3 regions of the Sphingobium sp. B11D3B genome follow, and region 3 is predicted to be linked to each of the others. Evidence: predicted binding sites of a transcription regulator. Region 3 holds the regulator's gene; each other region holds the start of a gene.

Region 1 (7,119 bases), 430 kb from region 3:
TGCTTGCATTCGCTGCGATCGGGTGATGGTTAGTTCGATGGCCGCCGCTCCCTTTTTATTCCAAGCGATCTCCGCAGGCCTATGCGCAACATCAGCGGCCGTCGCACCGCGTCTCTTGCACTCATCAACCTTGCAGCGCCACGCGGACCGCCGCCAGATCGCGGGCGAACAAATTCTGTTCCCGCGCTTGCGCCTCGCCGCTCAGGCGCAGCAGATAGCTGGGATGGGCGCTCAGCCAGAGCTGGCTGCCGTCCGCGAGCTGATAGGGTTGGCCGCGCTCCTTGGCGATGCTGGGTGTTCGGCCCAGCAGGGCGCGTCCTGCGCTCGCGCCCAAGGCTAGCACGATCGTTGGCTGAACGATCCGTCTTTCGGCATCGAGCCACCAGCGGCAATGGTCGATCTCCCCGGCGGTCGGGTTCTGGTGGAGACGACGCTTGCCGCGTTGCTCGAATTTGAAATGTTTGACGGCGTTGGTCAGCCGGATTTCGGCACGATCGAACCCCGCCGTCTCCAGATGCCCGTCGAGCAACCGTCCCGCCGGGCCAACAAAAGGCCGGCCCTGCTGCTCTTCGAAATCGCCGGGTTGCTCGCCCACGATCATCAGCCGCGCGTTGCCGGGCCCTTCGCCGGCGACGGCGCGCGTGCCGTTGCAGCCGATCGGGCAGGCCGTACAGGTCGAGATGCCCTCGGCAATCTCGCCGAGGGACGTCGGGGGCGGGCGCTGGAAGGGATCGGCGCCCTGATCGACCATCTGGGCCTCGCGGGCCTGCGCGCCGGCAATCAACGCAGGGATCAAGGCGGCTTCCGGCAGGTTCTTCCAGTAGCGTCGAGGCATTTCCTTCACCATCATCGCCACCTTGAGCCGCGCGGGGTTGAAGATGGAGCCATAATAACGCTGCCAAAGCCCTTCGATCTCGTCTTCGCCTGGGGCATCCCGGGCGTCGGCGCCCGGCCCCTCCGCAAGCTGAGCGCCATCCCAGTGAAGGCTGAGATCGGGTGTCAGGATGGACCAGCGCTGGCCCGCAAACCGGTTTAGGAAAAACGGGGCGTTGGCGCGCACGATGGCATGATCCGGCTCGAACCAGGCCACGTAGCGGTCCGTTCCATCGGGATCCTGGGCCAGCCGGAACCGCACGAACGCCCTCATCTTGTGAATGTCGCGGCGCACCTGCCGCTCCAACTGCGTGAGGGCGTGCACATCGGCATCGCTCGTCTTTTCAAGCAGGTGCGGGTCGCTTTGCAGGCGCCACAACAGGCGATAGAGCAGCGCCAACCGTGTATCCGAGCTGTGCAGGATCACCCTGCGGGCCAACTCGATGAAGCGCTTGTTGGCCGTGACCGGGCGGGGTGATGGAGCAGGCTCAGGCGTGTCTTTGGACGCGAACAAATCCCGCACGCCGTCCGATGCCGCTGCCCAGCGGATATGCTCCGGACCGACGCCCTGCAAGACCAGGGCGCGGGCCAGATCGCGCCATGTGTCGAAATCATGGGCGTCATCCAGTTCGGCATTGAACAGCGCCGGCTGATCTCGGAGCTGGGCCGGCTTCACCCGAACAGTTCCATCTGGCGGGGCGGCGGGGCCAGTCGGGCGCGCAGGTTTGCCGTGTCGATCAAGCCTGTCGGGCGCCAGTCGGCCGTGACGACGAACGGCCGCAATTTGGTGACCGTGCGGGTGAGCCGGGCGAGATCATCCAGCCGGAGACGATGATGGCGGCGGGCTTCCAGGATGGCAGCCACGGCCCGCGTGCCCAGTCCTGGCACGCGCAACAGCTTCTCGCGCGATGCCAGATTGATGTCGACCGGAAAATCCTGCCGGTGCCGCAAGGCCCAGGCCAGCTTGGGGTCGATGTCGAGCGCCAGCATCCCGTCATCGTCCGTCGCGGTCTGCACCTCGCTTGTCGAAAATCCGTAGAAGCGGATCAGCCAGTCGGATTGATAGAGCCGATGCTCGCGCATCAGTGGTGGTCGCTTGAGCGGCAGAACGGCGCTGGCATCGGGGATCGGGCTGAAGGCGGAATAATAGACGCGGCGCAGGCGATGGCGGTCGTACAATTCGCTGGCCCGGCCGATGATCTGCGTGTCGCTGGCGCCATCCGCGCCGACGATCATCTGGGTAGATTGGCCGGCGGGCGCGAACATCGGCGCATGCTTGAAGCGTTTGCGCGCATCCTTCGCCTCGACCATGGCCGAACCGAGCCGCGCCATCGCGCCTTCGATCTGCCCGCCATCTTTGTCCGGCGCCAGATCGGTCAGACCGCGCTCAGTCGGCAGTTCGACATTGATTGAGACGCGGTCCGCCCACAGGCCCGCTTGCTCGACCAGCGCGCGATCGGCCTCGGGAATCGTCTTAAGGTGGATATAGCCCTTGAAGCCATGATCCTCCCGCAAGGCACGGGCGACCTCGATCAATTGCTCCATCGTATAGTCGGCAGATTTGATGATGCCGGAGGAGAGGAATAGCCCCTCGATATAATTGCGCCGGTAGAAGTTGAGCGTCAGCTCGACGACTTCCTGGGCTGTGAAGCGCGCTCGGCGCACGTTCGAGCTCTTGCGGTTGACGCAATAATGGCAATCGAAAATGCAATGATTGGTGAGCAGGATCTTGAGCAGCGAGATGCAGCGCCCGTCCGGCGCATAGGCATGGCAGATGCCCATGCCCTCGGTCGATCCAATCCCCTTGCCATCGCGGCTGTTGCGCTTGGCGGTGCCGGAGGATGCGCAGGAGGCATCATATTTGGCGGCGTCGGCAAGGATCGCCAAGCGGTCCGTGATCGTCTCCTGTTTCATTTGTTCTTTATATGTTCCGCGGGTAAGGGCGGCAAGCGCCGACGCGGCCATCCCGGCTCGGTTCGTCTGAAAATTGCACTGCCATGTGCCTTGCGCTATGCGCTGGGGAAGAGCCCCGGTGTCCGCTGATCCTCGCTGATTCGCGCCGCCGGGGCCTTGATTTTTACAACTGATGAGTAGGCACCCGCACATGTCCCGTCGTCGCCAGATTTATGAGGGCAAGGCGAAGATCCTTTATGAAGGTCCCGAGCCCGGCACGCTGATCCAGTATTTCAAGGATGATGCGACTGCCTTCAATGCGCAGAAGAAGGGGACGATCTCCGGCAAGGGCGTGCTGAATAACCGGATTTCCGAGCATGTCTTCACGCTGCTCGCGAACATTGGCGTGCCCACCCACTTCATCAAGCGGCTGAACATGCGCGAGCAGCTCATCCGTCAGGTGGAGATCGTGCCGATCGAGGTCGTGGTGCGCAATGTCGCCGCTGGTTCGCTCTCCACCCGGCTGGGCATCGAGGAGGGCACGCAGCTCCCCCGCACGCTCATCGAATATTATTACAAGGATGATGCGCTCGGCGATCCGCTGATCACCGAAGAGCATATCGCCTGCTTCGGCTGGGCGAGCCAGGAAGAGATGCACGACATCGCCGACATGGCGATCCGCGTAAACGACTTCATGAGCGGCTTATTCGCCGGCATCGGCATCCGTCTGGTCGACTTCAAGCTGGAGTTCGGCCGCATCTGGGATGGCGATTTCTCGCGGATCATCCTGGCCGACGAGATCAGCCCCGATGGCTGCCGGCTGTGGGATATGGCCACCAACGAGAAGCTGGACAAGGACCGCTTCCGCCGCGATCTGGGCGGTGAGGTCGAGGCCTATCAGGAGGTCGCGCGCCGCCTGGGCCTGCTGCCTGAGGGCCTTGAGAACGACGTTCTCGATCTGGAGAGCCACCGCAAGAAGCGCGGCAAGTAAGAGCATTGGGCCGGGCGTTCATCAGCGGCGCCCGGCACCCGCGCCTTTACATCGGCGCGCCGGGATGCACCCAGGCATTGAGGCCCATCCACAGGGCCATGGCGACCATGAACAGGTCTTCGGTGAACGACACGAAGCCGAGTGGCACATTGGTCCCGCCGCCGACGCAGGCACATTTCAGGCTGCGTTTCTCCACATAGACGGCCTTGTAGATCGAGACCGCGCCGATGCCGCCGATGAACGCGGCGACTGGTACCGAGAGCCAGGGCAGGGCCCCCGCGAGCATCAGCACGCCGGCGCCCAATTGGGCGAACGGATAGATTGAGGCATAGGGCACCCATTTGCGGGCCAGCAGATCATAGCCCAGGAACATGGTCGCGAACCGATCCACATCCTGCAGCTTGAGCATCGCCAGCAGGATCATCGTCACGGAGATGAAGCGCTCGAGGGTGAGCAGGCTGAGCAGCGGCGCGGCCGTCAACAGATCGATCGTCAGCGCGATCAGCGCCGCAACAGCGAAGACGACCAGAACAGGCGTATAGCTCGTCGCGTTCGGATCCTTGACGCTGAGGCCCAGGAAGCGGCGCAAGTCATCATGGCCACCGATCCGCTGACCGTCGATGAACACCTGCGGCGTGGTGGTCACATAATGCTCGGCCTTGAACGCTTCCTGCTGTTCGCGGGTTTCGATCCAGCGATCCTCGACATCATAGCCTTTGCTGCGCAGCAGGTGCAGCGCCTTGAGGCCATAGGGGCAGATGTGGCCGGGCATCACCATCCGATGGAGAACGGCCTTACGGCTGCTCGTGGCGCGGGGTTCAGGCATTGACGCTCATCCTTGCTGAGAAATCCATGCACCCCATATAGGGTCTGTACCACGGTACGGAGTCAAGCATGGCGGCGATGAGCATTTCGGGTCTGGCGAAAGCCGGCGGTGTGGGGGTCGAGACGATCCGCTTCTATCAGCGCAAGGACTTGCTCCCCACGCCCGAGAAGCAGGCCGGCAACGACCTGTCCGGGGGCATAAGGCGCTATGGTGAGGAGGATGTCCGGCGGCTGCGCTTCATTCGAGCGGCGCAGCAGGCCGGCTTTACGCTGGAGGAAATCCGCACGCTGTTGTCGCTGGACGCGGGGCAGGATCGTGCCCGCGCGCGCGCCTTGGCGGAAGAGCGGCTGGTCCAGCTCGATGAAAAGATCGCGCAATTGGAAGCGGCCCGCGCCTCGCTGCGCCAACTCGCGCGGACCTGTGCCCGTTCCGAAGAAGGGCCGTGCCCGATCCTGCAATCCTTCGGCGTGTGAGGCCTTATCCGGCGGGGAGGCGCAGGCGTACCATCAGGCCGCCGAGGTCCTCGCTCTCGTCCAACGTGACCGAGCCGCCGTAGATTTCCGCGACATCGCGCACGATGGCAAGGCCAAGGCCGGTGCCGGGCTTGCCGCTATCCAGCCGCACGCCGCGATCGAAGATGCGTTCGCGCGCGGCCTCGGGAATGCCCATGCCGTCGTCCTCCACGAGAATGTCGACCCAAGGCGTGCTCTGCACCACGGTGACGAACACGCTGCCACCGCCATATTTGGCGGCATTCTCGACCAGGTTGCCGAGCAGCTCGTCCAGATCCTGCCGCTCGACGCGGACGACGGCCGTCTGCGCGCCGTCGCGGTCGATGCGGACATCAGGGTAGAGGCGCTCGACGGCGCGCTCCACCGCTTCGAGGCTCGGCCACACCAATGTGCGGCTCTGCGCCGCGCCGCGCCGGCCGAGGGCACGGGCGCGGGCAAGATGGTGGTCGATCTGGCGGCGCATCGTCCCGGTTTCCCGCACCACCGTGGTGGCCAGGTCGGGCGACTGGGCCGTCGCGGCGTTCATCACGACCGTCAGCGGCGTCTTGAGCGCGTGGGCGAGATTGCCGGCGTGGCGGCGGGCTTCCTCCGCCTGCTGTTCGTTATGGGCGAGCAGCGCGTTCAATTCCTCGACCAGCGGCTGGACCTCCCGCGGGAGCGGCACGGTTACGCGGCTTTTCTCGCCATCCCTCATGCGCGCGATTTCGCGGCGGATATGGCGCAGCGGCCGCAGGCCGAAGAACACCTGCAAGCCGGCCAATATGATCAGCCCGACGCCAAGAATGACGAAGCTGTTGAACAGCGTGGCCCGCAGCGCGTGGATCTGCGCGTCCAGGCCCTCGCGGGCCTGCGCGACAATGAAGATCCACCGCGTATTGCTGCCCGGCAGGATTACGGTGCGAGCCATCAGGCGCAGTGGCTCGTCGGGGAACTGGTTGCTGTCCATCCCCTCGCCGGGATTGGTGGTCATACCCGGCGTGACGCGGATCGCGCGATCCCACAGCGAACGCGAGCGCCAATCTTCATGGCCCTGACCGCTGATCTGGTAATAGAGCCCGCTTGCCGGCTCCAGAAACCGCTGGTCGGCCAGCGGGCGGTTGAACAGTACTTCGCCTTCCGGGCCGATCTCCGCCGAGGAGATCATGGCGGTCAGCACATAGGACAAGCCGTCATCGAAGGTGCGCGTGACGGTGCTCACCAGCACCCGGTCGAGCGCCAGCGCGCCGCCGAGCAACAGCAGGCCGATCCAGATGGCCGAGATGCCGAGAATGCGGCGACTGAGCGATCCGGTACTGCGGCTGGAGGCTGGCGGGGGCGCCGTCTCCGCATCGTGCGGCGCCGGTTCAGCCAGCGGGGTCCTCCAGGCTGTAGCCCAGACCGCGAATGGTGGAGATCACATCGGCACCCAGCTTCTTGCGGATGCGCGTGACGAACACTTCGATGGTGTTGGAATCCCGGTCGAAATCCTGATCGTAGATATGCTCGATCAGTTCGGTGCGGCTCACCACCTTGCCCTTGTGGTGCATCAGATAGGAGAGCAGCTTATATTCCTGCGCGGTCAGCTTCACCGGCTCGCCGTTCAGTGTGACCTTGCCGGAGCGAGTATCCAGTCGCACGCTGCCGGCGATGAGCTCGGATGAGGCATTGCCGGACGAGCGGCGAATGAGCGCGCGCAGGCGGGCGATCAGCTCCTCGCTCTGGAACGGCTTGGCGAGATAATCGTCCGCCCCGGCATCGAGCCCGGCAACCTTGTCGGACCAGCTGTCCCGCGCTGTCAGCACCAGCACCGGCACCGCCGAGCCTTCCTTGCGCCAGCGGTCGAGCACGGTCAGGCCGTCGATTTCCGGCAGGCCAAGGTCCAGGATGATCGCGTCGTAGCTCTCGGTCGATCCCAGGAAATGGCCGTCCTCGCCATCGGTCGCCAGGTCGACGGCATAGCCGACGCCTTCGAGCGTGGACTTGAGCTGTTTGCCCAAGGTCGGCTCATCTTCGACGATCAGCAGACGCATGGCTTTTCCTTTCCG
Region 2 (7,119 bases), 430 kb from region 3:
AGCGATGGCGCCGTGCCACCCGTCGGTTCGATGTCCATAATCCCGTCCCCTGTGTCTGCGACTCATTGAACCATCTTGGGTCCGGCGCGCAAGTCCTTGCAAGATCGGGCGTTCAGGGGGATTGCGGGGATGACCCAGTGCCGGCGGTCTCAGTGGTGCAAAGCCTGTGGGTAACTTGCGCGCGGCCCTTTCCAGATGGACGCCAAAGCCCCATAACAGCGGTCATGCCGCACCAGCCCTATGTTCCGCTCCGAAACCTGTCGGCCTACACCCTGCTGGAAGGCGCGATTGCGCCCAAGCAGCTTGCCGCGCGGGCCAAGGAACTGGGCTTCCCGGCCGCCGCGCTGACCGATCGGAACGGCCTTTATGCGGCCATGGCCTTCTCCGACGCGGCCGCCAAGGCCGGCGTGCAGCCGATCATCGGCACGACGCTCGCGGTGGCGCGCCCCGGCCGGCCGGACAATGCGCCGGTGCAGATCGACTGGCTTGTCCTGCTGGCGCAGGATGATGTCGGCTATGGCAATCTCTGCGCGCTGGCGAGCCGCGCCCATGTCGAGCGGCCGGAAATGGAGGAGGCGCATGTCTCCTTCGAGGCGCTGGAGCGCCATGCCGATGGGCTCATCTGCCTGACGGCCAGCGGCGAAGGCGCACTCGCCCGGTTGCTGGCGGAAGGCCTTCCGGAGGAAGCCGGTCGCTATCTTGGCCGTCTCTCCGCGATGTTCGGCGATCGTCTCTATATCGAGCTGTCCCGCACGGACGATGCGATCATGGCGGCGGCGGAAGACGCGCTGATCGACCTCGCTTATGCGCGCAACCTGCCGCTCGTCGCCACCAATCCCGCCTGTTATGCCGATGCCGGCTTCCATCCGGCCCATGACGTGCTGCTCTGCATCGCCAACAGCAGCTATGTCGAGAGCGACGACCGCCCGAAAAGCTCGCCGCAAAGCTGGATGAAGCCGGCCGATGCGATGCAGCAATTGTTCGCCGATCTGCCCGAAGCCATCGCCAACACCCTCGTCGTGGCGCAGCGCTGCGCGGTGATGGCGCCCAAGCGCAAGCCGATCCTGCCCAGCCTTGCCGGCGACCGCGACGGTGAGGAGGCGCAGTTGCGCGTCGATGCGACGGCGGGTCTGGTCGGGCGCCTGCGCAAGATCCACCAGCAGACGCATGGCGAGGCCGCGGCCGAGCTTGACGAAGCTGCGCTGCGGGAGAGCTATCCGGACTATTTCACCCGGCTCGATTTCGAGCTGGATATCATCATCCAGATGGGCTTCCCCGGCTACTTCCTGATCGTGGCCGACTTCATCAAATGGGCAAAGGCGCAGGATATTCCGGTGGGGCCGGGCCGTGGATCGGGCGCTGGTTCGGTCGTCGCCTGGGCGCTGACGATCACCGATCTCGATCCGCTGGCGCTGGGCCTGCTGTTCGAGCGCTTCCTCAATCCCGAGCGCGTGTCGATGCCGGACTTCGACATCGACTTTTGCGAAACCCGGCGCGGCGAGGTCATTCGCTATGTGCAGGGCAAATATGGCCATGATCAGGTCGCGCAGATCATCACCTTTGGTACGCTGAAGGCGCGCGCGGCGCTCAAGGATACCGGCCGGGTGCTGCAAATGGGCTATAATCAGGTCGACCGGCTGGCCAAGCTCGTCCCCAACCACCCGACCGACCCATGGACGCTGGAGCGGACCATGAACGGCTCCGCCGAGTTCGTGGCCGAATACAAGGCGGACGGACAGATCAAGCGGCTGGTCGATCAGGCGATGATGCTGGAAGGCCTGCCGCGCAACAGCTCTACCCACGCCGCCGGCGTCGTGATCGGCGATCGTCCGTTGTCGGAGCTGATCCCGCTCTACCGCGATCCCAAGTCCGACATGCCGGTGACCCAGTTCGACATGAAATATGTCGAGAGCGCGGGACTCGTGAAGTTCGACTTTCTGGGCCTCAAGACCCTCTCGGTGCTCCAGCGCGCGGTCAAGCTGCTCGCCAAGCGCGGCGTTAGCGTCGATCTGGAAGGGCTGAGCTGGGACGACGCGAAGGTCTACGATCTGCTCAAGCGGGGCGACACGGTCGGCGTGTTCCAGCTGGAATCCGAGGGCATGCGCAAGACGCTCGCCGCCGTGAAGCCGACCAATTTCGGCGACATCATCGCGCTCGTCTCGCTCTACCGGCCCGGCCCGATGGACAATATCCCGCTGTTCGGACGCCGTAAGAATGGCGAGGAGGCGATTGAATATCCGCATGATCTTCTCGAGCCGATCCTGAACGAGACCTACGGCATCTTCGTCTATCAGGAACAGGTGATGCAGGCCGCGCAGATCCTTGCCGGCTACTCGCTCGGCGGCGCCGATCTGCTGCGCCGCGCCATGGGCAAGAAGGTGAAGGCGGAGATGGACGCCCAGCGCGCGACCTTCGTCGAAGGCTGCAAGGCGCACAACCAGATCGACAAGAAGAAGGCCAATGAGCTGTTCGACTTGATCGACAAGTTCGCCGGTTACGGCTTCAACAAGAGCCACGCCGCAGCCTATGCGCTGCTCGCTTATCAGACGGCCTGGCTCAAGGCCCATTATCCGGCCGAATTCTACGCCGCCTCCATGGCCTTCGATATCCACCAGACGGACAAGCTGACCGTCTTCGTGGATGACATGCGCCGCATGGGCCTGACCTGCCTGCCGCCCGACATCAACGTGAGCGAAGCCGATTTCTCGGTGGAACCGGACCCGGAGGACGCCAGTCGCCATGCCGTGCGTTATGCGCTCGGTGGCCTCAAGGGGGTGGGCGAGAAGGCGATGGAGACGCTGGTCGAGGAGCGGTTCCGGGGCGGCGCGTTCCGCGATCTCGATGATCTCGCCGGGCGGATCGAGCCGCGCCTGCTCAATCGTCGGCAGCTTGAGAGTCTCGCGGCGGCCGGCGCCTTCGACAGCCTGGGGCTGGACCGCGCGGTGGTCCATGCCGCGGCCGAGGCGCTGCTGGCGGTTGCCGCCAAAGCCGCCGAGCAGCGCGAGAGCGGGCAGGGCGGCTTGTTCGGTGGGGAGGATGTTTCCCATGCGGATGTGCCGCTGCCGGATGTGAAATGGGCCGCCGTCGAGCGCATGGCGCAGGAGAAGGAGGCGTTCGGCTTCTATTTCTCGGCGCACCCCGTGGACCGCTACCGCATCCTCGCGCGCGGCAAAGGCGTGCGCAGCTATGCGGAACTGTGCGGCCAGTCGGATGGCATTGGCGGGGGCGACCGCACGGGCGCGATGATGGCCGGGCTGATCGAGGATATACGCTGGCGCGAGACCAAGCGCGGCGCCCGCTATGCTTCGGCGACCTTCTCGGATTCGAGCGGGCAGTTCCAGGCCAGTTGCTTCGATGAGGAAAGTTGCAAGCTGCTCGCCACCCTGCACGAGAGCAACGAATGCGCCCTGCTGACCGTGGAGCTGGATCGCCAGCCCGGTGAGGAGACCCCGCGCGTCACCGTGCGCAACGTCCAGTCCTTCGCGCGCCTCGCGGGCACGGCGCGAATGCGGATGGTCATTTCCGTGGAGGAGCCGAGCGCTATTCCTGCGCTCCGGCAGATGCTGGGCGAACGGCGCGGCGCGCGCTCGACGGTGGAGCTGGACGCGGCGCTGCCCGATGGCGGGCGGGCGCGGGTCATCCTCGGCGAGGATTTCCAGCTCGATGCCGAGCTTGGCGAGCGGGTCGAAACGGTGCGCGGTGTGACCAAGGTGGTGCTAGCTCAGCACGGGCCGCAGCTGGCGCTGGTCGCCTCCCGCTAAACCGTGCCTGACGCGCGACGTGCTGCACCGCACCGCGAGGGCGCGCGGACCAACGCGGCTTTCCTCGCCTCGTGAGCACAATTGAACGCAGCGCTATTGTGCGTTTGCGAAATGTTAACCATCGCAGCGGCGGGGGTGCCATCCCGTTCCATCGGGTGGCGTCGGGGGTGACTCTTAGGATTTGGGAGTTACCGATGAAAACTATGTACAAACTGCCGCTTCTCACAGCGGCGCTCATGGCCGGAGCTGCCTTGGCGGCACCATCACAGGCCGCAATCATCAGCTTCGATGGTCTCTCCGGATCGGGTGATCCGTTCACCAGCTACACGCAGGATGGGTTTACCTTCGCCAATGTGCTGGGGTCTTCCGTGGTCGATACCGGCTCGGGCAATAGCGCGCCCAGCGTCGGCTTTGGCGGCGGGACGGCGCTCAGCCTGTTCGATCTGACGGCGGGCGGCGCGAGCTTCACGCTGGACAGCTTCGATTTGGCGACCGTGGACAGCAACCTGCTCTACAGCGTGACCGGCTTTGCGGGTCAGGTGCCGGTGTTCAGCCTGCTCTCGACCTTCTCCGGGGATTTCTCCACCATCGCCGGCGCCAGCAATCTGGTTGACCGGGTCGTCTTCGGCTTCGTTGTCGGTGGCGCTTCGGCGAACATCGACAATATTGCCGTAAACGGAACCAACGCTCCGCCGGTGCCTGAGCCGGCTGTCTGGGCCATGCTGGTCATCGGCTTCGGCGCGGTTGGCTACACGTTGAGGGGTCGCAAGGCGACGATGCGCGTGTCCTTCAACTGATCTGACATAGCCGAAGGGCGGTCTGTTCATCGCAGCATGCTGAACAGATCGCCCTGATCGGACGGCGGCACGAACAGGTCATGCCGCAGCGCAAGGCGGCCCTTGCCAAGGCCATGGCGTGCCTGAGCGACGCGGAAGCGGGTGCCGATCAACTCCGCATAAGCCCCGAACCCACGCATGCGCGTGCCGAAATTGGGATCATTGTCGCGCCCGCCCCGCATCGACTGAATGAGGCTCATCACCTTGGCGGCCCGGTCCGGATAATGCGCATCGAGCCAATCCCGGAACAGCGGCGCGACCTCGAAGGGCAGCCGCACCGGAATGAACGAGACCGATTGCGCGCCCGCCTCTGCGGCCGCCGCGACAAGCGCCTCGATCTCATGATCGTTGATCGCCGGGATCATCGGTGACAGGCTGGCATGGGCCGGCACCCCCGCCTGTGAGAGCCCGCGGATCGCCGCGAGCCGACTGGCAGGCGAGGGCGCGCGCGGCTCCAGCTTGCGGTGCAGCCCGGCATCCAGCGTGGTCAGCGAAATCGCCACCGCGACCAGCCCCTGCGCCGCCATCGGCGCCAGCAGATCGAGATCCCGCAACACCCGGTTGGATTTGGTGGTGATCATCAGCGGATGGCGGCAGTCCGCCAGCACCTCGATGCACGCCCGCGTGATGCGATACCGCGCTTCGATGGGCTGATAGGGGTCGGTGTTCGTCCCCATCGCGATGGTCTTCACCAGATAAGCACGCTTGGCGAGTTCCTGCCGCAGCAGCCTGGCCGCGTCCGGCTTGGCGAACAACCGGCTCTCGAAGTCCAGCCCCGGCGAGAGATCGAACCGGGCATGGCTCGGCCGCGCAAAGCAATAAATGCACCCATGTTCGCAGCCCCGATAGGCATTCACCGATTGCTCAAACCCAATGTCGGGGGAATTGTTGCGGGTGATGATCGTGCGCGCCTGCTCCAGCGTCACGGTGGTGCGCAGGGGGGGCGGCTGATCCTCCTCGTCCGCCAGTCGCGCATCCAGCCAGTCGCCATCCACCTCGCGCGCGGGCAGGTGGAAACGGCTCGATACCTCGTTGGCCGGGGCGCCGCGCCCCTTGATCGCACTCATGCGTCAATAGAACATATGAAGAACATATCTGCAATGGGCTTTGCGGTGTGGCGATGTCCGCTTCATCGCGATAAGGCCGTGGCCGTAACGAGCAATGGGGACGACGATGAAGACGACCGCTTGGATTTCCGCTGCGGCATGTGCGTTTGTGATGATGACGGCGCCCGCTCATGCGGCCGATGAGGAACCGTGCGGCAAGGGGCTCGTCTGCGCCAATGCGCCCGAGACGGTGGTGAAGGCGATCCAGGACGCCGGCTACAAGGCCAGCCTGAGCAAGAGTGAGTCGAGCGGCAACCCGATGATCACCAGCGCGGCGAGCGGCTACAACTTCAACATCTATTTCTACGAATGCGAGGACGGCAAGAACTGCGCCTCGCTGCACTTCTCGACCAGCTTCGTGGATGACGGCAAGAACACGCCAGAGCTCGCCAATTTGTGGAACCGCAAGAACCGGTTCAGCCAGATGGCGGTGGACGAGGATGGATCGCTCGACCTGACCTATGACGTGACAACCTATGGTGGCCTGACCCAGCGCAATTTCGCCGATGTCGTCGACTGGTGGCAGACGATGCTCGGCGCCCTCAACAGCTTCTTCCGCGAGCAGGGCCATATCGAGTGACGGGCTTGCGCTTGTGAGGCGGGGGCGATAGGTTCTCATTTCGTTCCTGTTTTGCCGCGAGTTGCCGTGACCGTTGAAAGCCTCGTTCTTAGTCTGCTTCTTCTGCTGGTCGGGCTTGTCGCCGGCTGGCTGATGCGCGCCCGCATGGCTGCGCCGGTCGAGGCTGAGCGCAAGGCTCTCGCCGACCGACTCGCCACCCTTGAGGATATGCGCAACGCCGCGCTGCGCGACCTCGCGGTGGCGGCGAGCCGGGCGGAAGAGACCGACGCCTTGCGCGCGAAATTGGAGGACACCGATCGTGCGCGGGACGAGGCCGAACGGATGCTCGCGGCTGTGCAGGCCGATCAGAAGGCGCGGATGGAGGGCTTCGAGGCCCAGATTCGCGCGCTGGGTGAGGCGCGTGAGCAATTGTCTGCGCAGTTCAGTGAGACCGCCGGCAAGTTGCTGAATGAGGCGCAGCGCATGCTCATCGAGCGCGCCGATCAGCGCTTCCATCAGGCCCATGAGAAAAGCGAGGCCAGTCTCAAGGCGCTGTTGCAACCGGTCGAGACGACGCTGAAGCGCTATGAGGAGGGCCTCGGCAAGGTCGAGAAGGAGCGGGTGGATAGCTACGCCGCGCTGCGCGAGGCCGTCGAGCAGGTGCGGCTGGGCAGTGCAGAGGCGCGGGTCGAGACGGCGCGACTGGTGAATGCGCTACGCTCCAGCCCCAAGGCGCGCGGACGCTGGGGCGAGCAGCAGTTGCGCAATGTGCTGGAAATGGCGGGCCTCAGCCAGTTCGCCGATTTCCGCTCGGAAGTTTCGGTGGATACTGCTGACGGCCGCCTGCGCCCGGACGT
Region 3 (7,119 bases):
GCCCTGGCAGGAGATGTCCGCCCTTGATCGTTCGCAACCGCCTTGGCTTGCTCGAAGTGCTGTTCGCCTACCGCGGCACGATCATGCCGCATATCCAGCATCGGCTGGCGGGCATCGCCGTGGCCAGTGTCGCGGCCATTCTCGCGGCCCGCGCCTGGCCGGGGCTGTTCGCGCAGATCAGCGGCATTCCGTTCGCGCTGATCGGCCTGTCGCTCTCCATCTTCATGAGCTTCCGCAACAGTGCCTGCTATGATCGCTGGTGGGAGGGTCGCAAGCAATGGGGCGCGCTGATCATCGCGAGCCGCTCCTTCGCGCGACTCACCTCCTCGCTGCCTGAGGAGGAACGCACCCCGCTGCTCCGCGGCATCTGCGGCTTCACCAACGGCCTCGCCGCCCGCCTGCGCCAGCACGACGAGGCGGCCGCGATCGGCCGGTGGGTAAAGGATGGGCCATGGCGCACCTCCCCGAACCCGACCGACACCGTACTTTACGAGATGGGCGCGCACTGCTTGCGCATGTCCGCAGATGAAAAGATCAACCCGATCCATCATTCGCTCATCGAGGGCCAACTCAAGGCGCTCAGCGATGTGCAGGCGGCCTGCGAGCGGATCGCCAGCACGCCGGTGCCGTTCACCTATTCGCTCATTCTCCACCGCACGACCTACGTCTTCTGCCTATTGCTGCCCTTCGCATTGGCGGGCTCGCTGGGCTGGTGGGCCCTCATTCCGGTGCTGGTGGCGAGCTATACCTTCTTCGGACTGGACGCCTTGGGCGATCAGCTGGAAGACCCGTTCGGCTATGATCCCAACGATTTGCCGCTCGATGCGATGACACGGACGATCGAACGCGAAATGCTCGCCCGCCTCGGCGCGACCGACCTCCCCGCACCCATCGCGCCCGATCAGCACATCCTGACCTGATCGCTCGCCCGTGCGTGGGGCTACACGCAGCCCAACAAAACGTGAGATATTTGGCCGATCCGTGTTGACGTGCCTCGATTCGTTTCCTAAACGTTCTCCGTCCGTTCCATATTGGGGAACCACTCATGTTGACCGCCAAGCAACAGCAACTGCTCAGCTACATCAAGCATCATCTCGATCAGGGTGGCGTCTCGCCCAGTTTCGAGGAGATGAAGGAAGCGCTGGACCTCAAGTCGAAGTCCGGTATCCATCGGCTGATCAGCGCGCTGGAAGAGCGCGGCTTCATCCGCAGGCTGCCCAATCGCGCGCGGGCGCTCGAAATCCTCAAACTGCCGGATGGTATGCCCGTGGCGGAGCGGACGGAAGAGCCGGCGGCGGCCACCAGCGTGACCCCGCTGCGCAAGGCGCCCACCGCGCCGGCGCGGACGATCCCCATCGCCGCCAATGACGTGATCGAAATTCCGCTGCATGGGCGCATCGCCGCCGGTCTTCCCATCGAGGCGATGGAGAGCGACACCATGTTGCCGGTCCCGGCCGCGTTGCTGGGCGCCGGCGATCATTACGCGCTAGAAGTCTCCGGTGACTCGATGATCGAAGCAGGGATTTTTGACGGTGACTTCGCGCTGATCCAGCGGACCGAGACGGCGCGCGACGGCCAGATCGTCGTTGCCCTCATCGACGAGAATGAAGCGACGCTCAAATATTTCCATCATGACGGCCGCAAGGTGCGGCTCGATCCTGCCAATCGCGACCATGAGCCCCAAACCTATGAGGCGCGGCAGGTGCGCATTCAGGGCCGGCTCGCGGGGCTCCTGCGACGCTATAACTGAGACGGGCGATATGGGGCGCCGGCTCTAGCGCGAGCCGGTGCCCGCGATCCAGGGATGGCGGCTGCGCGGGTCGTGGCCCGGCACGATCTCCCGACTGTCGAGCAGGATCAGTGCACCGCCCATGGCATTCAGCGCAGGCCGATCCAGCTTTGCCCAGCGCGGCACACATCCCGGCGGCAGGCGCCGGTCAGCGATCACAAGATCAGCCTGTGCGCAGGCGGCCACCAGTTCGGGATAGGGAACGAGCAGGCGCGAGCGACTGATCAGCAGGTGAACCGGCGGCTGGCCGGTACGGCCCGTCAAGGTCATCGCGCACATGTCCCGCGTGCATCGCGTGTCCGGCGCCTGCGTCAGGGACGCAAACTCACCGTCATAGGCGCCGGCCTCGGCCAAAGTCGTACGAACATAATCCCCGCTTCGGTCCCGCAACAACGCCATGCGCCCATCGCCCAGGCGCACCGCCACATGATGACCATCGGCGGTGACCAGCACATCGGCGGACGGCGCTAGAAATGTCAGGAAAAAGCCGAGCGCCGCCAGAGGCAGGCCCCACCAACGCAGCGCCGTGTGCCAGAGCATCAGCCACAAGAGGCCGATCATGGCGAGCGCAAAGGCCAGTCCGCTGGAGACGGGCAGCGATAGCGTCGCAAAGGGCTGACTGGCGACAGTATGCGCAATCCACAGCAGGAACTTGAGCGCCACACCGACCACCCACCAGACCGGCGCCCCCAGCCCCACAGCGTCGAGCACCAGCGCGAGGACCTCGGCGGGCATTACCACAAAACTTGTGAGCGGAATGGCGATCATATTGGCCGCAGCGCCAAGCAGGCCCGAGCGATGAAAATGAGCGAAGGCAATCGGCGTCAGCACCAGCTCCACCAGCAAACCTGTCGCCAGCAAGGCGCCGAGGCTGCGGGTCCAGCGCTTTATCCGCCCCTCGTCGCGTCGCTCGAACAGCCGCCGTGCGGGGGGATATTCGTAAAGCGCCACAATCGCGGTCACGGCGACGAAGCTCATCTGGAAGCTGGGGCCGATGACAGCCTCGGGCCAAAAGATCATCACGATCAGCGCGCCGGTCGCAATCAAGCGCAGCCCGATGGCCTCACGGCCCAGAGCCATGCCGGCGATTACCAGCAGAGCGGCAATGCACGAGCGGATCGTCGGCACCTGCGCCCCGGTGAACACAGTGTAGCCGATGCCCGCCGCGCCGCCCACGCAGGCGGCGATCATCAGCACCGGCCAGCGCAGCGCAAGGGTCGGCGAAAGCGCAAGCAGACTAACCATGATGAGAATCACGCCGCCGATCAGCGCGGAGACGTGCAAGCCACTGATCGAGAGCAGATGGGCAAGCCCGCTGCGCCGCATCGCGTCCGCATCCGCCTCACTGATCCAGTTCTGATTGCCCGTGGCGAGCGTGATCGCGATCGTCCCTTCCGGCCCCGGCAACCGCGCGGCGATGTGGTGGGCGAGAGTCGCGCGCGCATCCCCGCCAGGGGGTGCCGCATCGAGGCGCTGCACTTTGTCGAGTGCCCGCCCGGTAGCGCCGAGGCCGGAAAAATAGGCCGTCCGCGCAAAATCATAAGCGCCCGGCAGGGCAGCCGGTGCAGGCGGCATTAGCCGCGCTCGGACGGCAATGCGGTCCCCTGCGGCAATCTCCTCTGCCATCTGATCGGGCGCCGCGTTGATGCGGACCCGCGTCGGCAGATCGGGCCGCGACAGCGGCGCGACCTCCAGCCGCACCAGTCCCCGGGCAGCCAAGGGCGTTGCCGAGAGGACTCGAGCCTCCATTTCCACCACCGCGGCGCGCGCAAGTGGCGGCTGCGCAACAAGAAGCGCTTTGGCCCAGATCAGCAGACAGCCCGCCGCCAGCAGCACCGCGCCAACGGCGAGCGCAGCGGGCAAGCGTCCTCCGCGCCCCACGGCGCCAAACGCGGCGGCGACGCCCAGCCAGAAGGCGATCCACGCCATCCACTGCGGTGGCGCAGGCAGGGTGAACCACGCGATAATCCCGGCGCCCAGCAGGATCGGCACCCACAGTGGGAGTTGCGCCCGCTCAGCCTCCAGCACCGATTCCGCTCGCGCATGAAGCCGTCCCAACCAGACACTGCTGCGGCGCAACAACGGTATTTGTCGAGCCGGAAAAGGCGTGCTAGGGGCATTCTCGTTCACTAGGAAACCCACCCGCGACATAAGGGAAAAGCAGGCATAGCGTGGCAGAAGGACGGAAACAAACAGGCACGGTCGTCACCCGCTTTGCCCCCTCGCCTACGGGATATCTCCACATTGGCGGCGCACGCACGGCGCTGTTCAACTATCTTTTCGCCCGTCACCATGGCGGCAAGTTCCTGCTGCGCGTCGAGGATACCGACCGCGCCCGCTCGACCGAATCCGCGATCGAGGCGATCTTCGACGGCTTGAGCTGGCTGGGCCTTGCAGGCGATGACGAACCGGTCTTCCAGTTCGCGCGTGCGGCACGCCATGCCGAGGTCGCCAACGCCCTGCTCGACGCCGGCCATGCCTATAAATGCTTCGCGACTCCCGAAGAGCTGGCAGCCCTACGCGAGCAGCAACGCGCCGCGCGTCAGCCGATGCGCTACGACGGGCGCTGGCGCGACCGTGATCCCTCCGAAGGCGGCGATGCCCCCTATGTCATTCGCCTGAAGGCGGCCCGCGAGGGCGAAACCGTCATCGAAGATGCCGTGCAGGGCCGTGTGGTCGTGCAGAATGCCGAGCTGGACGACATGATCCTGCTCCGCTCGGACGGCACGCCAACCTATATGCTCGCCGTCGTCGTGGACGATCATGACATGGGCGTCACCCATGTGATCCGTGGCGATGACCATCTCAACAACGCCTTCCGCCAGCTCGGCATCATCCGCGCGATGGGCTGGCCCGAGCCGGTCTATGCGCACATCCCGCTGATTCACGGGCAGGATGGCGCCAAGCTCTCCAAGCGGCATGGCGCCATGGGCGTCGATGCCTATCGCGACGAGCTCGGCATGCTGCCGGAGGCCGTGAATAACTATCTGCTGCGACTCGGCTGGGGCCATGGCGATGATGAGATCATCAGCCGCGAGCAGGCCGTCGAATGGTTCGATCTGCCGGGCGTGGGTCGCTCGCCGTCTCGATTCGACCTCAAGAAGCTCGAAAATCTGAACGGCCACTACATTCGCGAGGCCGATGACGGTCGCCTCGCTCTGCTCGTCGCCGAGCGGATGGATCCGCTGGACGACGATGCCGCGGCCCAGGCCCGGCTGCACCAGCTTGCGGCGATCATGCCCGCGCTCAAGCCCCGCGCCAAGACGCTGCTGGAGCTGACCGACGGCGCCGCGTTCCTGTTTGCCAAACGGCCGCTCGCGGTCGAGGAGGCTGCCGCCAAGCTGCTCGACGAGAATGCACGAGTGCTGCTCGGCACCGTGGTCGAACAGCTGCGGGCGCTGCCCGACTGGTCGCTTGAGTCGCTTGAGGCGGCCATCCGCGCGATCGCGGAAGAGGCAGGCCTTGGCCTTGGAAAGATTGCACAGCCACTGCGCGTTGCTTTAACGGGACGGACGACGTCGCCCGGTATCTTCGACGTGCTACTCCATCTTGGTCGGGACGAAACCTTGGGCCGCCTGCAGGATCAGGCCGGACTCCTTCAGGCTTCCGGGTCCGGACCACAAATTTGAGCAATAAGGGGTGAAGGAATGAGCGACAGCACAGTCAAAATGACCGTCGAGGGCAAGGATCTCGAATGTAAGGTCGTCGAAGGTTCCGTCGGCCCCAAGGTCATCGACATTCGCAAGCTCTATGCCCAGACGGGCATGTTCACATATGATCCCGGCTTCACCTCAACGGCGAGCTGCGATTCGGCACTGACCTATATCGATGGCGATGAGGGCGTGCTCCTTCACCGCGGCTATCCCATCGATCAGCTCGCGGAGCAGTCGAGCTTCATGGAAGTAGCCTATCTGCTGCTGCGCGGCTCGCTCCCCTCCAAGGACGAGTTCGAGCTGTTCGAGCGGACGATCACGCGCCACACGATGGTGCACGAGCAGCTCTCCACCTTCTTCCGCGGCTTCCGTCGCGATGCGCACCCCATGGCGATCATGTGCGGCGTGGTCGGCGCGCTGTCCGCCTTCTACCACGATTCCACGGACATCACCGATCCGCACCAACGGATGATCGCGAGCCACCGTCTCATCGCCAAGATGCCGACGCTCGCCGCCATGGCCTACAAATATTCGGTCGGTCAGCCCTTCGTCTATCCCAGCAATGACCTGAGCTACACCGGCAACTTCCTGCGCATGACCTTCTCGGTGCCCGCCGAGGAATATGTGGTCGATCCCGTCGTCGAGGCGGCGATGGACAAGATCTTCATCCTGCATGCCGATCACGAGCAGAACGCCTCCACCTCGACCGTGCGCCTCGCCGGTTCCTCGGGCGCCAATCCGTTTGCGTGCATCGCGGCGGGCATCGCCTGCCTATGGGGCCCGGCGCATGGCGGCGCCAACGAAGCGGCGCTCAACATGCTCCGCGAGATCGGCACCGTGGATCGCATCCCGTCCTACATCGCCCGCGCCAAGAACAAGGACGATCCGTTCCGCCTGATGGGCTTCGGCCACCGGGTGTACAAGAATTACGACCCCCGCGCTAAGGTGATGCAGGCGACCGCCAAGGAAGTGCTGGACAAGCTGGGCGTCAGCGACCCCATCTTCGACGTCGCCCGCGAGCTGGAGCAGATCGCGCTGCACGACGAATATTTCATCGAGAAGAAGCTCTACCCGAATGTGGACTTCTACTCGGGCGTGATCCTGTCGGCGATCGGCTTCCCGACGGACATGTTCACGGTGCTCTTCGCCCTCGCCCGCACCGTCGGCTGGGTCGCGCAGTGGAACGAGATGATCTCGGACCCAGAGCAGAAAATCGGCCGTCCCCGTCAGCTCTACACCGGCCCGACGCAGCGCGATTATGTCCCGATGGACAAGCGCTGAGCCTCAGCTGGCTTATTCATGGATTAGAAAAAGGGGCGCCCGAAGCGCCCCTTTTTTCTTGCCGATCAAATTAGAAAACTAAGCCGCGCAGCAATCGGCGCGGAAGCTCAGGCCGCTTTGCGGGTCTTGGCGAGCTTCTTGAGCAGCATGTCCCGCTTGAGCCGCGACAAATGGTCGATAAAGAGAATGCCTTCGAGATGGTCCATCTCGTGCTGCAGGCAGGTCGCGAGCAGACCTTCTAGCTCTTCCTCATGAATCCGGCCCTGCCGATCCATCCAGCTGGCGCGGATGCGCGCTGGCCGCTCGACCTCGGCATATTGGTCCGGCACGGAGAGGCAGCCCTCATTATAGACCGAGCTTTCCGGAGACCCGTCGAGAATCTGCGGATTGATGAAC

What was found. The regulator LexA, encoded in region 3, represses DNA repair genes until DNA is damaged. The targets are predictions, from matches to a motif close to GTTCCNCNCTTGTTCT.
Region 1: M2333_RS01905 (putative DNA modification/repair radical SAM protein) is a predicted target of LexA. The motif match lies at 2,790-2,805, and genes of this name have one in related genera.
Region 2: M2333_RS06005 (PA0069 family radical SAM protein) is a predicted target of LexA. The motif match lies at 5,673-5,688, and genes of this name have one in related genera.

The regions. Positions count from the first base shown of each region.
Region 1 covers NZ_JAOQOF010000001.1:399,285-406,403, forward strand. The annotation lists gene M2333_RS01900 (UdgX family uracil-DNA binding protein) at 125-1,516, opposite strand; gene M2333_RS01905 (putative DNA modification/repair radical SAM protein) at 1,546-2,787, opposite strand; gene purC (phosphoribosylaminoimidazolesuccinocarboxamide synthase) at 2,978-3,757, shown strand; gene M2333_RS01915 (glutaredoxin) at 3,804-4,583, opposite strand; gene M2333_RS01920 (MerR family transcriptional regulator) at 4,652-5,056, shown strand; gene M2333_RS01925 (sensor histidine kinase) at 5,061-6,365, opposite strand; gene M2333_RS01930 (response regulator transcription factor) at 6,439-7,104, opposite strand.
Region 2 covers NZ_JAOQOF010000001.1:1,261,479-1,268,597, reverse strand. The annotation lists gene M2333_RS06020 (Yip1 family protein) at 1-38, opposite strand, end outside; gene dnaE (DNA polymerase III subunit alpha) at 225-3,761, shown strand; gene M2333_RS06010 (PEPxxWA-CTERM sorting domain-containing protein) at 3,956-4,558, shown strand; gene M2333_RS06005 (PA0069 family radical SAM protein) at 4,585-5,664, opposite strand; gene M2333_RS06000 (YbjN domain-containing protein) at 5,771-6,283, shown strand; gene rmuC (DNA recombination protein RmuC) at 6,350-7,119, shown strand, end outside.
Region 3 covers NZ_JAOQOF010000001.1:833,724-840,842, reverse strand. The annotation lists gene M2333_RS03970 (bestrophin family protein) at 24-920, shown strand; gene lexA (transcriptional repressor LexA) at 1,046-1,750, shown strand; gene M2333_RS03960 (ComEC/Rec2 family competence protein) at 1,775-3,817, opposite strand; gene gltX (glutamate--tRNA ligase) at 3,961-5,418, shown strand; gene M2333_RS03950 (citrate synthase) at 5,437-6,723, shown strand; gene def (peptide deformylase) at 6,831-7,119, opposite strand, start outside.